DNA from 3 places in the Streptomyces sp. NPDC089915 genome. Region 1 is predicted to be linked to each of the others. Evidence: riboswitches for the same ligand, from Rfam matches in the RefSeq annotation. Region 1 holds a riboswitch; each other region holds the start of a gene.

Region 1 (5,214 bases):
GACACGAGGATCGCGCTCGGCGACCTGGCGGCCCTGGAGCGCGAGCTGCGCCGGGGCGACGTGGCCGCCTTCGTCGTCGAGCCGATCCAGGGCAAGGGGGTGCACGCCGCCCCGCCGGGGTTCCTGCGCGCCGCCCAGGAGCTCCTGCACCGGCACAAGGCGCTCCTGATCGCCGACGAGGTGCAGACCGGGCTCGGCCGGACCGGGGACTTCTACGCGTACCAGCACGAACCGGGCGTGGAGCCCGACCTGGTCTGCGTGGCCAAGGCCCTCTCCGGCGGCTACGTGCCCGTCGGGGCGACCCTGGGCAAGGACTGGATCTTCCAGAAGGTGTACTCGTCCATGGACCGGGTGCTGGTGCACTCCGCGAGCTTCGGCTCCAACGCCCAGGCGATGGCCGCCGGGCTGGCGGTCCTCCACGTCATGGAGGACGAGGAGGTGGTGGCCAACGCGCGGGCCATGGGCGAGCTGCTGCGCGGGCGGCTGGCCGCGCTGGTGGACGAGTACGAGATGCTGCACGAGGTGCGGGGCCGCGGGCTGATGATCGGCATCGAGTTCGGCCGGCCCTCCTCGCTGGCCCTGCGCGGCCGCTGGACGATGCTCCAGGCGGCCCGCAAGGGGCTGTTCGCGCAGATGGTGGTGGTGCCGCTGCTGAACAGGCACCGGATCCTCACCCAGGTCTCGGGGGACCATCTGGAGGTCATCAAGCTGATCCCGCCGCTGATCGTGGACGAGGCGGACGTGGACCGGTTCGTGGCCGCCTTCCGGGAGGTCATGGACGAGGCGCACGGCGGGGGCTCGCTGATGTGGGACTTCGGCCGGACCCTGGTCAAGCAGGCGGTCGGCAACCGCTAGCCCGAGCCGGACGTACGGGGCCCCGGTCCGCCGGGGCCCCGCGCCGGTCCGGGGTCAGTCCAGCAGCCGGTCCCGCAGCCGCTCCCGCGTCGCCGGGGTCAGCCCCAGGCCCTCCGCGAGGTAGCGCTCCACCCCGCCCCAGTGCGCGTCGACGGTCTCGTACGCGGCGTCCAGGTACTCGGGCCGGGCCTCGAACAGCGGCGCCAGCAGCTCCGTCACCTCGGGGTCGCGGGTCTCGGGGGTGTCGTCCCCGCGCAGCAGCCGGTAGCGGTTGTGCGGGGCGTTCGAGGCCATGTAGTCCGCCGTGATCGCCTCGCGGTCGACCCCGATCGCGAGCAGGGTCACGGCGATCGACAGGCCCGCCCGGTCCTTGCCCGCCGCGCAGTGCAGCAGCGCCGGGACGCTGTCCTCGGCGAGCGCGCGGACCACGCGGCCGTGCTCGGGGGTGCGGTGGCGGACCATCTCCCGGTACGACTCCGCCATGCGGGCGGCGGCCCGGCCCTCGCCCAGGAGCGCGCGGAGCCGGTCGAGGCCCCCCTCGCGGACGATCCGCCAGAACTCCCCGCCGTCGGCCGGGTCCGAGAGCGGGATGTTCACGTTGCGCACGCCCGGCAGTTCGACGTCCGGGCCCTCCAGGGCGCGGTCGGCGCGGTTGCGGAAGTCGAAGACGGTGTGCAGCCCGAGGGAGGCGAGGAACTCTGCGTCGGTTTCGGTGGCATGCGCCAGATGTCCGCTTCGGAACAGTCGTCCCGGCCTGACCGATCGTCCGTCCGTGGTCGGCAGCCCGCCCACGTCACGGAAATTGCGCACTCCGGTCATCTCGGGCGTGGGCTCGGGGTGTGCGGGCAGGTCCTGGGGTATCTGCTGGGTCACGTCTGCTCCTTCGCGTGTGCCGCGTGTCCGAATTGCTCTGGTTGGAACCAACTTGCCATAGGTGGACGAGAGATCGGGCCGAACTCCGTGAGCCAGATCATACGGTGACCGTGCGTGCCTGATCGCGAAAACCGAATTCCCCTGTCGGAGCGGCCGTTGCGGATCCGGAATGGACGCAGGGTGACCGTCATTCCGTTGATCCCTCATACCTGCTATTCCGTCAGGGAATTCACGGCTTGTTGCCCGCGGTCCCGCTGGATTACCTTCGCGAGCGATCCGGGTGGACCGCCTAATCCTGCCGCCGCCCGGGAACCGCACCCGACCAACGACGCGCGCGGCAGGAGCGGGGGAACCAGGAAAGCCGCCGTTCCGGATCATTCCGGAACGGCTCGGGGTGAAGCCGTGACCGTACGGCCGGACATCTCCAGTCCGAACCCGACAGCTCACCTCGCAGGCGCCGGAGAGGAATTCGCCATGCCCGGAAAGGGTAAGCACCGCCGTCCGAAGTCCCGTTCCATATCCCGCGGCCTCGCCCTCGCCGGCACCGGCGGCGCGGCCCTCGCGCTGCCGCTGACGGTCGCCACGGGCGCCCAGGCCGCCGCTCCCGCCGCGGCGGCGCCGGCCGCCGCACCGGACCGGGCCCCGGCGGCCGTGCGGACGGCCGCCCCCGCCGCCGCGCCGTCCGCCGCCCCCTCCGTCTACACGGTCGCCCCCGGCGACTGCCTCTCGACGATCGCCGCCGGGCGCGGCCTCTCCGGCGGCTGGGAGCGGCTGTACGCCGACAACCGTGAGGCCGTCGGCGACGACCCCTCCCTCATCCACCCGGGCCTGCGCCTGACCCTCGGCGGGCAGGGCGCGGCCCCGGCCCCGAAGGCGGCTGAAGCGCCCGCCGAGGAGACCTCGACCGGTACTCCGGCGGCCGATGAGGGCGGGTCCGGCTCCGCCGCCTCCGACGGCGCCGCCGCGGCGCAGGGCGCGTCCCGCCCCGCCGGCGGTACGCCGCTGAAGGGCTCCGCCGCCCCGTCCCGCGGAATGAAGCAGTCCGCTCCGGCCGCCCAGTCCGCCCCCGCGAGCGCCGCCGGGTTCGTCGCCCCCGTCGCCGGCGGCGTCTCCACCGCGTACCGCACGCCCGGTGCCATGTGGTCCTCCGGCTACCACACCGGCGTCGACTTCATCGCGAGCACCGGCACCACCGTCCGGGCCGTCGGCGCGGGCACCGTCGTTTCCGCAGGCTGGGGAGGCGCGTACGGCAACCAGGTCGTCATCCGGCACGCCGACGGCAAGTACTCCCAGTACGGCCACCTGTCCCAGCTGAACGTCTCGACGGGCCAGACCGTCACCGCCGGCCAGTCCATCGGGCTCTCCGGCGCCACCGGCAACGTGACCGGCCCGCACCTCCACTTCGAGATCCGCACGGGCCCGTCCTACGGCTCCGACATCGACCCGCTGGCCTACCTCCGCTCGAAGGGCGTCAGCGTCTGAGGCCGTCCGGCGGCGGAGCGCCGCCGCGCGTGGGGCCGGGACCCGAGGGGGGTCCCGGCCCCGCTTGTACTTATTCCTTATCCCCCGGGTGGTATAGATCACGGTCCGTCAACCCCTCATTACGTTGGCGTAGGTTGGCGGCGGGGGTGAAGGATGGGTTCCCGTGGCAGCGACGAAGACGACACTCAAGACCATCGGCTCGTACGCGGCGATCGGGGACAGCTTCACCGAAGGCGTGGGGGACCCGGGACCCGGGGATTCCTATCTCGGCTGGGCGGACCGGTTCGCCGTACTCCTGGGAGATCAGCGCGACGAGCACGACTTCCGATACGCGAACCTCGCGGTACGGGGCAAGGTGCTCGACCAGATCGTGGAGGAGCAGGTCCCGCGGGCCAAGGAACTCGCCCCCGACCTGGTGTCCTTCTGTGCGGGCGGCAACGACATCATCCGGCCCGGCAGCGACCCCGACGACGTGGCCGAGCGCTTCGAGGCGGCCGTGGCCGACCTCACGGCCTCCGTCGGCCTCGTGATGATCACCACCGGGTTCGACACCCGGGGCGTCCCCGTCCTCAAGCACCTGCGGGGCAAGATCGCGACGTACAACGTCCACGTGCGGGCCATCGCGGACCGCTACGGCTGCCCGGTCCTGGACCTCTGGTCGCTGAAGACCGTCCAGGACCGCCGCGCCTGGGACGGCGACCGCCTCCACCTCTCGCCCGAGGGCCACACCCGCGTCGCGCTGCGCGCCGCGCAGGTCCTCGGCTACGAGGTGCCGGCCGACCCCGACCAGCCCTGGCCGCCGGCCGCGCCCCGCGGCTCCGTGGACGTCACCCGCGACAACATCCAGTGGGCGCGCGAGCACCTCGTGCCCTGGATCGGGCGGCGGCTGCGCGGGGAGTCCTCCGGCGACCACGTCGAGGCCAAGCGCCCGGACCTGCTCCCGCTGTAGGCCGTACGGCCGGGCCCGGCGCCGTGCCGGGCCCGGCCGCCGGGGCGTGCCGCCAGCCGTGCGGGGCCCCGCGCCGGCCCGGCGCGGACCGGGCGCGGACCGGGCGCGGACCGGCGGGACCCGGCGGGGCGGAATCCTCGGAAGCCGGTGCGCGTTGGGATGGTCGTGGGCGTACCCCGCCCCACCCCACCCGCACTACCCAGGAGGCGCCTTGACCGGCTCCCTTCCCCTGCGTCCCCGGCTGCGCGCCCTGCGGCCCGAAGCCTTCGGCGCGGACGCGTCCGGCGCGCGGCTGGAGCGCATCCTGCGCTCGCCGAACTTCGCCGACGGCGTCTTCCAGAACCCGGTGGGGGCCAGGACCAGGCCTTCCGGCTCGATGCTGGAATTCGCCAAGATCTACTTCCACAAGGAGCAGCGGATCCGGCGCAACCCCGGCGCACCGATCCCCGTCTACCCCACCACCCTCGCCGAGCTGGCCAAACCGCCGGCGAGCGGACTGCGCCTGACCTGGATGGGGCACTCCAGCGTGCTCGCCGAGATCGACGGCCGCCGCGTGCTCTTCGACCCCGTCTGGGGCGAGCGCTGCTCCCCCTTCCCCTTCGCCGGCCCCAAGCGCCTGCACCCCGTACCGGTGCCGCTGGCCTCCCTGGGCCCGGTCGACGTGGTGGTCATCTCCCACGACCACTACGACCACCTGGACCTGCCCACCATCAAGGCCCTGGCCGGCACGGACACGGTCTTCGCCGTCCCGCTCGGCGTCGGCGCGCACCTGGAGCGCTGGGGCGTCGCCCCGGGCCGGCTGCGCGAACTGGACTGGAACGAGTCCGCCGAGGTCGCCGGGCTCACCCTGACGGCCACCCCGGCCCGCCACTTCTGCGGGCGCGGCCTGCGCAACCAGCAGTCCACCCTGTGGGCCTCCTGGGTGGTCGCGGGCCAGCGGCACCGGATCTTCCACAGCGGGGACACCGGCTACTTCCCCGGCTTCAAGGAGATCGGCGCCGAGCACGGCCCCTTCGACGCCACGATGATCCAGATCGGGGCGTACTCGGAGTACT
Region 2 (5,214 bases), on a different contig from region 1:
CCCCGATGTGTTCGAGGAGGGCGGAGGCGACGCCGCGGCCCTGGTGGGCGTCCTGGACGAGGAAGGCCACCTCGGCCTCGTCCGCGGGAGCGGAGGCGGGCCGGCCGTCGGGGCCGATGCGGTCGAAGCGGACGGTGCCGATGAACTCGTCGCCGATGGTCGCGGCGAGGCCGACGCGGTCGACGAAGTCGTGGTGCGTGAAGCGGTGCACGTCGCGGTCGGAGAGCCGGGGGTAGGGGGCGAAGAACCGGTAGTACTTCGACTCGTCCGAGACCTGCTCGTAGAAGCTGACCAGCCGGCCGGCGTCCTCGGCCGTGATGGGGCGGATCCGGGCGGTGCCGCCGTCGCGCAGCACGACGTCCGCTTCCCAGTGGGCCGGGTACGAGAGGTCCGACTCGGTGGTCATGGGGTCAGCCTAAGGGGAGGATCCGGCCACGCGTCCGGGCGGCCGCGGCGGACCGCGCGGCGCGTACGCCGGGAATGAGGCACGCTGGGGCGAATCAGTGCAAAGCTGAGCAGGGCCGAACGGCGGCGGGATCGGGCCGAAGGTCGGTCCGAGCATTCCGGGTGACGTGAGAGACTGGTCTAGACAACCGCGAGAACCTGAAGGGCATCACCATGGCAGAGCGCCGCGTCAACGTCGGCTGGGCCGAGGGCCTGCACGCTCGTCCCGCCTCGATCTTCGTCCGCGCGACGACCGCTTCGGGCGTCCCCGTGACCATCGCGAAGGCGGGCGGCGACCCCGTCAACGCCGCTTCCATGCTGGCGGTCCTGGGCCTGGGCGCCCAGGGCGGCGAGGAGGTCGTCCTGGCGTCCGAGGCCGACGGCGCGGAGGCCGCGCTGGACCGCCTCGCGAAGCTGGTCGCGGAGGGCCTGGAGGAACTCCCGGAAACCGTCTGACCCCTTCTTCACCCGAAGCCGCGGCCCCACCACCCCGGGGACCGCGGCTTCGTGCTGTCCGAGGCGTGCGGAAGGGCGGGGAGGGGCGAAATCGCGCCTGCCGATAATCACCCCGCCGGAAATCACGCGGCGGAAAACAATTCGGCCGCACTCCCTTTTCCTACACGCCCCGCGTTAATTCCGGCCACCCGCCGTGTTTACGGCACGTTGCAAAGTCCTCACCCGGGGCCGGAAAACACCCATCGCCCGCTCCCCGTGCAGCGCGGCCAGCGCCCGCGCCCGTTCCGCGTCCCCGCGCGCCACCGCGTCCACGACGGCCCCGTGCTCCGCCCAGGAGTCCACCGGCCGCACCGGCGCCCCCACCTCGTACAGCCAGGCGACCTTGCGCCGGGTCTGCGTCAGCAGGGCGATCAGCCCCGGGCTGCCGGACGCCTGCGCCAGGGTCTCGTGGAACCAGCTCCCCAGCGCCCGCAGATCCTCCCCCTGCGCCCGCCTGGCCCGCTCCTGGCCCAGCCGCACCAGCCCCCGCAGCACCCTCAGGTGCGCCTCGGTGCGCCGCCGGGCCGCGCGCGCGGCCGCGAGGGGCTCCAGCAGCAGCCGCAGCTCCAGCAGATCGGCCGCCTCCTGCTCGCTCGGCTCGGCCACGCAGGCCCCCGCGTGGCGCCGGGTGATGACGAACCCCTCGGACTCCAGCGTGCGCAGCGCCTCGCGCACCGGGACGCGCGAGACCCCGTACCGGCGGGCGAGCACCTCCTCGGTCAGCCGGCCGCCCGGCCCGAAAAAGCCCGAGACGATATCGTCGCGAATGGCTGTACACACCGCGTGCGCCGGAATACGCAAGGCCGGACCTCCGCTGGGTTTCGTATCCATCGACCGTGCTGCCACTGCGACTCTATTGCAACGCGCGGAGATTTCCGAGAACGCCCGGAAATTCGGAACGGAACGCGGAAGGCCCCGGCTCGGTGAGCCGGGGCCTTCGTGCGGAAAGGGGGTGTCGGGTCAGATGCCGACGCCGTGCTGGCGCAGGTAGGCCAGCGGGTTGATGTCCGTGCCGTACGTGGCGCCGGTGCGGGCCTCGAAGTGCAGGTGCGGGCCGCTGGAGTTGCCGGTCGAGCCGGACAGGCCGATCTGCTGGCCCGCGGTGACGCTCTCGCCGACCGAGACGTTCAGCGACAGCAGGTGGCCGTACTGGGTGTAGGTGCCGTCGTTGTGGCGGATCACGACGTTGTTGCCGTAGGCGCCGCCCCAGCCGGCCTCGACGATCGTGCCCGAGCCCACCGCGTGGACGGAGGTGCCCTCGTCGGCGTGGAAGTCGATGCCCGTGTGGCTGCCGGAGGACCACATGCCGCCGCCCGCGCCGTACTGGGTGCTGACGTAGGAGCCGTCGACCGGGGCGACGAAGGTGTTGGCGCGCTTGCGGGCCTCTTCCTTGGCGGCCTTCTCCGCGGCTTCCTTCTCGGCCTTCTCCTTGGCCTCGGCCATGCGCTTCGCCTCGGCGGCGCGGGTCTTCGCGTCGGCCTCGGCCTGCGCCTGGGCGGCGACGGACTCGGCGGCGGTCTGCTGGGTGGCGGCCTGGACCTCGATGTCGTCCTGGAGGCCGTCGGCGACGACGACGGCGTTCAGCGCGCCGGTGTCCTCGACGGAGGGGCCCCCGTGGGAGTCGGCGGCGAAGGCCGGGGCCGCGAGGGTGCCCACCACGCCCGTGGTGGCGAGGGCGGCTATGCCGGCGTAGCCGGCGGTCTTGCGGCTCAGACGGCTCGAACCGCGGTGCTTACCGGAACCGGCTGCACGACTGCCAAACGCCATGGCGGGGGTGATCCTTTCCTTCCCTCTCGCCTACCGGGTTAGCTGACGGGTTCGGAGCAGGAAGGTCTCCTACGGGCCCCCTCTTGCGAGGCGGTCCGATTCACCCCAGGGACTGATGTGGGTCCCCGGCTCCCCAGGCTCGCGCCTGACGGGGACTCGGCGATCGCTGCCCGGTGCCGCGGCTGCGGCTGGCACAAGTGACGGACAGCACGCCTGACGCTAGGCGGATCATCAGTCAATCGCCAAACAGACGAGCGGATTTGTTGCGTACGCCACACCGCATAACCGCAACCACATCACTAAACGGACAAAGGGGGCCCGGTGGATGCTCCACCGGGCCCCCTCGCCATCGGGCCGGACCAGGCCGGTTCAGGCCGACTTCCGGTCAGTTGCCGCTCGGCCGCCCGTCAGTTGGTGACGACCGTGACCTCGCCGATCCCGAGGGCCAGGACGGGCTCCTCGATCTGCGCCGCGTCGCCCACGAGGATCGTGACCAGCCGGTCCACCGGGAAGGCGCTCACGACCGCCGAAGTGGCCTCCGCCGTACCGGTTTCGGCCAGCCGCGCGTACAGCCGCGCCTGGTAGTCGTCCGGCAGCTCCTGCTCGACCTGGTCGGCCAGCGTCCCGGCGACCGAGGCGGCCGTCTCGAACTTCAGCGGGGCCACGCCCACCAGGTTCTGCACCGCCACGTCGCGCTCGGCGTCCGTGAGGCCCTCGGCGGCGAGGGTGCGCAGCACCTGCCACAGGTCCGCCAGCGCCGGACCGGTGTTGGGGGTGTCCACCGAGCCGCTGATGGCGAGCATCGAGGCGCCCTTGCCGTCGGCCGTGGAACGCAGCACCTGGCCGAAGGCGCGCACGCCGTACGTGTAGCCCTTCTCCTCGCGCAGCACCTTGTCCAGGCGGGAGGTCAGGGTGCCGCCCAGGCAGTAGGTGCCGAGGACCTGCGGGGCCCAGACGATGTCGTGCCGGTCCGGCCCGATCCGGCCGATCAGCAGCTGCGTCTGGACGGCTCCGGGCCGGTCCACGATGATCACGCGGCCCGAGTCGTCAGCCGTGACCGGCGGCACCGGCAGGGCCTCGGCGGTGTCGCCCGTCCAGGCGCCCAGGGTGTCGGCGAGGACGGCGTCCAGGTCGACGCCGGTCAGGTCGCCCACGATCACCGCGGTGGCGGTGGAGGGGCGTACGTGGGCCTCGAAGAAGGCGCGTACTGCGGCGGAGTCGATCCGCGCGACCGTCTCCTCGGTGCCCTGGCGGGGCCGGGACATGCGCAGCGTGGCCGGGAACAGCTCCTTGGAGAGCTCCTTCGCGGCGCGGCGCTGCGGGTTGGCCTGCTCGTGCGGGATCTCGTCGAGCCGGTTGCGCACCAGCCGGGACACCTCGGCGTCGTCGAACGCCGGGGCGCGCAGCGCCTCGGCGAGCAGCCCGAGCGCCTTGGGCAGGCGGGAGACCGGGACCTCCAGGGAGACGCGCAGGCCGGGGTGGTCGGCGTGGGCGTCGAGGGTGGCTCCGCAGCGCTCCAGCTCGGCGGCGAACTCCTCGGCGGACTGCTTGTCGGTGCCCTCCGACAGGGCGCGGGCCATGATGGTGGCCACCCCGTCGAGGCCCGCGGGCTCGGCGTCGAGCGGGGCCGCGAGGTTGACCTCGACGGCGACGACCTGCTGGCCGGGGCGGTGGCAGCGCAGCAGGGTCAGCCCGTTGCCGAGGGTGGAGCGCTCGGGGGCGGGGAAGGCCCACGGCGCGGCCTCGCCGGCCTCGGGGCGCGGGTGGAAGGTCATCGTGACGGCTGCGGTGTCGCTCACTGCTCCGCCCCCTCGTTCTCGTCGCTCTCGTCGTTCTCTTCGGAGCCGGCCAGCGGCTCGTAGACCAGGACCGCGCGGTTGTCGGGGCGCAGCCGGGCGGCGGCCACGGCCTGCACCTCCTCCGCGGTGACGGCCAGGACCCGCTCGACGGCCGTCAGGGCCAGCTGCGGGTCGCCGAACAGCACCGCGAAGCGGCACAGTTCGTCGGCGCGGCCGGCGACGGTGCCCAGCCGGTCCAGCCACTCGCGCTCCAGCTGGGCCTGGGCGCGCTCCATCTCGTCGGCCGTGGGGCCCTCGGCGGCGAACCGGCCGAGCTCCTCGTCGACCGCCGCCTCGATGGCGGGGACCTCGACGCCGCTGGAGGTCTTGACGTCCAGCCAGCCCAGGGAGGGGGCGCCGGCGAGCCGCAGCAGGCCGAAGCCGGCCGCGACGGCGCTCTGGTCGCGGCGGACCAGGCGGTTGTGCAGGCGGGAGGACTCGCCGCCGCCGAGGATGGTCAGCGCCACGTCGGCGGCGTCGCACTCGCGGGTGCCGTCGTGCGGCAGGCGGTAGGCGGCCATCAGCGCGCGGGCCGGGACCTCCTCGACGATCTCCTCGCGGAGCTGCCCGCCCATGGTCTCGGGGAGGGAGCCGTCGCGGGGCGGCTGCTTGCCGTCGTGCGCCGGGATGCTGCCGAAGTACTTCTCGACCCAGGCGAGGGTGCGCTCGG
Region 3 (5,214 bases), on a different contig from region 1:
GAGCAGGCTGGCGCCGACGGCGGCGTAGTGCTCGGGGCCGACGAGGAACTTGCGGTGGTCGCGGCCGAGGTCGCGGAGATAGGGGAGGAGGGTGTCGTTCTCCAGGTGGGAGACGACGTGGGTGAGCGCGGCGAAGAGCCGGTCGCGCTGGCGCTCCAGGTCCCCGGCGGATTCCGGGAACAGCCGGCGGATCCCGGGGTTGTGCCAGAAGAGGTGGGAGTAGAAGAACTTGACCGCGTGCTCGGCCCGTCTCTCCACCACCGCGAAACTGCTCTTCAAGATCCTCACGTCCACAGGACCGAAGTAGGAATGTCCGACAAGCCGCCGTCAAGTGATGGCCGATCTGCGGACAGCCGCGACGAACCGTATATAAGGGATGGCCGGTAGCGAGCCGGGATACCGTCGACGGGTGCACGAGCAGACCCCCGACACCCCGCCCACCCCGCCCGCCCCTCCCGTCCCCGAGGCGCCGACCCTCTTCGACTGGGAGTTCGCCACCGACCCCTACCCGGCCTACGCCTGGATGCGCGAGCACTCCCCGGTGCACCGCGCCACGCTGCCCAGCGGGGTCGAGGCCTGGCTGGTGACCCGGTACGCGGACGCCCGCCAGGCCCTCGCCGACCAGCGGCTGAGCAAGAACCCGGCGCACCACGCGGAGCCGGCGCACGCCAAGGGCAAGACCGGGATCCCCGGGGAGCGCAAGGCGGAGCTGATGACCCACCTGCTCAACATCGACCCGCCGGACCACACCCGGCTGCGCCGGCTGGTGTCGAAGGCCTTCACCCCGCGCCGCGTCGCGGAGTTCACCCCGCGCGTGCAGGAGCTGACCGACCACCTCCTCGACCGGATCGTCGAGAAGGCCGGGGCGGAAGGGAAGGGGGAGGCCGACCTCATCCACGAGTTCGCGTTCCCGCTCCCCATCTACGCCATTTGCGAGATGCTCGGCGTACCGCGCGAGGACCAGGACGACTTCCGCGACTGGGCCGGGATGATGATCCGCCACGGCGGCGGACCGCGCGGCGGGGTCGCCCGGTCGGTGAAGCGGATGCGCACCTATCTCGGGGAACTGATCCACCGCAAGCGGGACGATCCGGGCGATGACCTCATCTCCGACCTGATCCGGGCGAGCGACCACGGAGACCACCTGACGGAGGCCGAGGCCACCGCGATGGCCTTCATCCTCCTCTTCGCCGGCTTCGAGACGACCGTGAACCTCATCGGCAACGGCGTCCACTCCCTCTTCATGAACCCGGACCAGCGCGTCCGCCTCCAGGACTCCCTCGCGGCGGGCGAGACCGCCCTGCTGGAGACCGGGATCGAGGAGCTGCTGCGCTACGACGGCCCGGTGGAGCTGGCCACCTGGCGGTTCGCCACCCGGCCGCTGTCCCTCGGCGGGCAGGACATCGCCGTCGGCGACCCCGTGCTGGTGGTCCTCGCGGCGGCCGACCGCGACCCGGCCCGCTTCGCCGATCCGGACACCCTCGACCTCTCCCGGAGTGACAATCAGCACCTCGGGTACGGCCACGGGATCCACTACTGCCTCGGCGCCCCGCTCGCCCGTCTGGAGGGCCAGACGGCGCTCGCGAGTTTGCTGAAGCGTCTGCCGGATCTGGAACTTGCGGTTCCCCCTACGGACCTGCGCTGGCGGGGCGGACTCATCATGCGGGGGCTGCGCACCCTGCCCGTCCGCTTCACAGTCCCGAACGCCTGAGGGGGCGCGCGAAGCCCGGCGGGGCGGCGGAACTGACCGGAATTCAGGCCTCGACCGAACTTGTGACATCCGTTCGAAGGGGGCTAGGTTCTGCCGTTACCCCGCCGTTATGCGAAAGGTGCAGCCTCATGCTTCCCGGGAACGGCCGCCACAGACGCCCCCGTCAGGTCCCCGCCATCGTCGTCACCGCCGGTGTCACCGGCTCAGCGCTGGCCCTGCCGCTGCTCGCCGCGACCGGCGCGAACGCGGCCGACACCGCGACGTGGGACAAGGTCGCCGACTGCGAGAGCGGTGGCACCTGGAGCGCCAACTCCGGCAGCGGGGCCTACGGCGGACTCCAGTTCACCCTGGAGCAGTGGAAGAACGCGGGCGGACTGGAGTTCGCGGAGCGCCCCGACCTCGCGAGCCGCTCCCAGCAGATAGCCGTCGCCGAGCGGGTGCTGGACTCCCAGGGCCCCCAGGCGTGGCCGCTGTGCTCCGCCTCGGCGGGGCTGGCCAAGAACGGGCCCAAGCCCGACGTGGACACCGGGACCTCCAAGACCCCCGGACCGGTCGGCGCCACCCCGGTCCGCCCCGACTTCTCGGTGCCCTCCACCGGCAAGAGCGATCCCTCCACGGACTTCGGGGCCCCCACCCCGGCGCCCGGCACGCCCTCCCCGAGCGTGCTGCCGGACTACCCGCTGGGCGCCAACAGCGGACTGCCCGTCATGCCGGAGCCGGACTACAGCGTCCCGCCCACCACGACCGGCCCCACCGTCCCGCCCACCACCCCCGCCACCCCCACCACCCCCGCGAACCCGGGCGACCAGGGCAACGGCCAGGGAAACCAGGGCAACCCGGGCAACTCCAACAACCAGGGCAACCCGGCCACTCCGACCACCCCGGGCACCCCCACCGCCCCGGTCGACCCCACGGCCCCCGCCACCCCGGGCGCCACCCCCTCCCCCTCGACCACTCCCGCCACAGGGGCCTCCGAGGGCAACGGCAAGCACCGCGGCCCGGCCGCCATCGAGGTGCCGGCGGCCCCTGGCACGGCGTCAGCCGCCGCCGCGGAGCCCACGTACACCGTGAAGCCGGGCGACAACCTGGCGGCCATCGCGGACGCCAACGGCCTCAAGGGCGGATGGAGCGCCCTCTACAAGGCCAACGAGCAGGTCATCGGCACGGACGCGGACCTCATCAAGCCCGGCCAGAACCTGGATCTAACCAAGAAATAGGGGTAGTTCGGGCAGTCGTTACGGGCTGAATGTCCGTTATCGGCAAGTGAGACATGCATCTCTTCCGGACAACTGGCGTGTCTCATTCCGGAACTTCCGCAAACCCCGCTCCGACCTGCGCAAACGTAGTCCCGAGCAACGCAAGTAGGCCGGTTTCTCCCCAAAATCACACGTTGAACATCGGGGAGAGACCTGCCTACCTTCTGAGTCGCCCGCCACCGCGGGCTCCTTCGACCGCATCGCCGAATCCTGCCGGCGGCCGGAGGGAACAGTCGTCGCGCAAGCGCCGTTGGCAGGAGCGGGGGAACCAAGGTAGTTGCCGGGAAAGGCCGTTGAGAGACGGTCCGCGTACCGGCTAGGGGTGAAGACGCGCAGCAGCGCGGCCGGGCAACTCATCCGCCCGAACCCGACAGCTCACCTCGAAGGCGTCGGTGAGGAGAACTCCATGCTGCTTTCCGGCAAGGGCAAGCACCGCCGCGGCTCCAAGGCCGTCCGCATCGTCACGCTCGCCGGTGTCGCCGGTGTGGCCGTCGCCGCTCCGCTGATGGCCGCCGGCTCCGCCAGCGCCGCCACCGTCTCGGAGTGGGACAAGGTCGCCGCGTGCGAGTCCGGCGGCAACTGGTCCATCAACACCGGCAACGGTTACTACGGCGGCCTCCAGTTCTCCGCCTCCACGTGGGCCGCGTACGGCGGCAAGGCGTACGCCTCGCAGGCCAACCAGGCCAGCAAGTCGCAGCAGATAGCCATCGCCGAGAAGGTCCTCAAGGGCCAGGGCAAGGGCGCCTGGCCGTCCTGCGGCGTCGGCCTGTCGAACTCCGCCTACAACGGCGGCGGCTCGACCACCACCCCGGCCAAGCCGAAGCCGGAGACCAAGCCGGCCCCGGCCAAGCCCGCCCCGGCGAAGCCCTCCACCCCGAAGGCCGACACCGAGACCAAGAGCACCGGCTCGGGCTCCGGCAACTGGACCCCGTCCAAGCCGGCCCCGTCGAAGCCGTCGGCGCCGAAGACCGAGACCCCGGCCACCGGCAACGGCTCGTACACGGTCAAGGAGGGTGACACCCTCGGCACCATCGCCGACGCCAACGGCGTCAAGGGCGGCTGGCAGAAGCTGTTCGACCTGAACAAGGACACCGTCCAGGACGCCGACCTGATCTTCCCGGGTCAGAAGCTGAAGCTCAGCTGAATTCCCGCGTAACACCTGAGCGGTAACACCGAGCAGTACCCCGGTACGGCCCGTGGCATCGACGCCCGGCGCGCATCCCCCCGCGCGCCGGGCGTCGTCATGTCCGGGGCCGGGCCCCCGATTTTCCAGGGTCCTATGTCCTGGAAGGCGGGTATTCAGCCCCTTTTTCGTCCCAGGACCCGGGCGGTCGGCTGGCCGACCGCCCGGAGCCGGTTAGGCTCTAGTCGGCGAGGCCGTCCCAGGCCACACGCCACCGCACACCCAGCGTCACATCCCAGAAGGAGATGCTCGTGCCGTCCATCGACGTCGTCGTAGCCCGGGAAATCCTGGACTCCCGAGGCAACCCCACGGTCGAGGTCGAGGTGGGCCTCGACGACGGCAGCACCGGCCGTGCTGCCGTTCCGTCCGGCGCCTCCACCGGTGCCTTCGAGGCCATCGAGCTCCGTGACGGCGACCCCAGCCGCTACATGGGCAAGGGTGTCGAGAAGGCCGTCCTCGCGGTCATCGAGCAGATCGGCCCGGAGCTCGTCGGCTACGACGCCACCGAGCAGCGCCTGATCGACCAGGCCATGTTCGACCTCGACGCCACCGACAACAAGGGCTCCCTCGGCGCCAACGCCATCCTCGGCGTCTCCCTCGCCGTCGCGCACGCCGCGTCGGAGGCCTCGGACCTCCCGCTCTTCCGCTACCTCGGCGGCCCGAACGCGCACCTGCTGCCCGTTCCGATGATGAACATCCTCAACGGTGGGTCGCACGCCGACTCCAACGTGGACATCCAGGAGTTCATGATCGCCCCGATCGGCGCGGAGTCCTTCTCCGAGGCGCTGCGCTGGGGTGCCGAGGTCTACCACACCCTCAAGAAGGTCCTGCACACCAAGGGCCTGTCCACCGGCCTGGGCGACGAGGGCGGCTTCGCCCCGAACCTGGAGTCCAACCGCGCCGCGCTCGACCTCATCATCGAGGCCATCAAGCAGGCCGGCTACACCCCGGGCAAGGACATCGCGCTCGCGCTCGACGTCGCCGCGTCCGAGTTCTACAAGGACGGCAAGTACGAGTTCGAGGGCCAGTCCCGCTCGGCCGCCGAGATGACGGACTACTACGCC

What was found. A riboswitch is a leader RNA that binds a small molecule or an ion and turns the genes downstream of it on or off. The one in region 1 is predicted to bind cyclic di-AMP.
Positions count from the first base shown of each region.
Region 2: another riboswitch for cyclic di-AMP. It lies ahead of AB0O29_RS26795 (M23 family metallopeptidase); the one in region 1 lies ahead of AB0O29_RS17140 (LysM peptidoglycan-binding domain-containing M23 family metallopeptidase).
Region 3: another riboswitch for cyclic di-AMP. It lies ahead of AB0O29_RS05035 (transglycosylase family protein); the one in region 1 lies ahead of AB0O29_RS17140 (LysM peptidoglycan-binding domain-containing M23 family metallopeptidase).

Region 1 covers NZ_JBFBGN010000049.1:21,691-26,904, forward strand. Annotated here, with positions in the region: gene AB0O29_RS17130 (aspartate aminotransferase family protein) at 1-855, shown strand, start outside; gene AB0O29_RS17135 (tyrosine-protein phosphatase) at 910-1,728, opposite strand; cyclic di-AMP (ydaO/yuaA leader) riboswitch at 2,045-2,198, shown strand; gene AB0O29_RS17140 (LysM peptidoglycan-binding domain-containing M23 family metallopeptidase) at 2,203-3,210, shown strand; gene AB0O29_RS17145 (SGNH/GDSL hydrolase family protein) at 3,374-4,159, shown strand; gene AB0O29_RS17150 (MBL fold metallo-hydrolase) at 4,371-5,214, shown strand, end outside.
Region 2 covers NZ_JBFBGN010000114.1:8,074-13,287, reverse strand. Annotated here, with positions in the region: gene AB0O29_RS26810 (GNAT family N-acetyltransferase) at 1-406, opposite strand, end outside; gene AB0O29_RS26805 (HPr family phosphocarrier protein) at 619-900, shown strand; gene AB0O29_RS26800 (GntR family transcriptional regulator) at 1,075-1,740, opposite strand; gene AB0O29_RS26795 (M23 family metallopeptidase) at 1,900-2,706, opposite strand; cyclic di-AMP (ydaO/yuaA leader) riboswitch at 2,719-2,878, opposite strand; gene AB0O29_RS26790 (pitrilysin family protein) at 3,114-4,505, opposite strand; gene AB0O29_RS26785 (pitrilysin family protein) at 4,502-5,214, opposite strand, start outside.
Region 3 covers NZ_JBFBGN010000009.1:75,987-81,200, reverse strand. Annotated here, with positions in the region: gene AB0O29_RS05050 (globin domain-containing protein) at 1-288, opposite strand, end outside; gene AB0O29_RS05045 (cytochrome P450) at 410-1,711, shown strand; gene AB0O29_RS05040 (transglycosylase family protein) at 1,840-2,928, shown strand; cyclic di-AMP (ydaO/yuaA leader) riboswitch at 3,203-3,371, shown strand; gene AB0O29_RS05035 (transglycosylase family protein) at 3,374-4,111, shown strand; gene eno (phosphopyruvate hydratase) at 4,396-5,214, shown strand, end outside.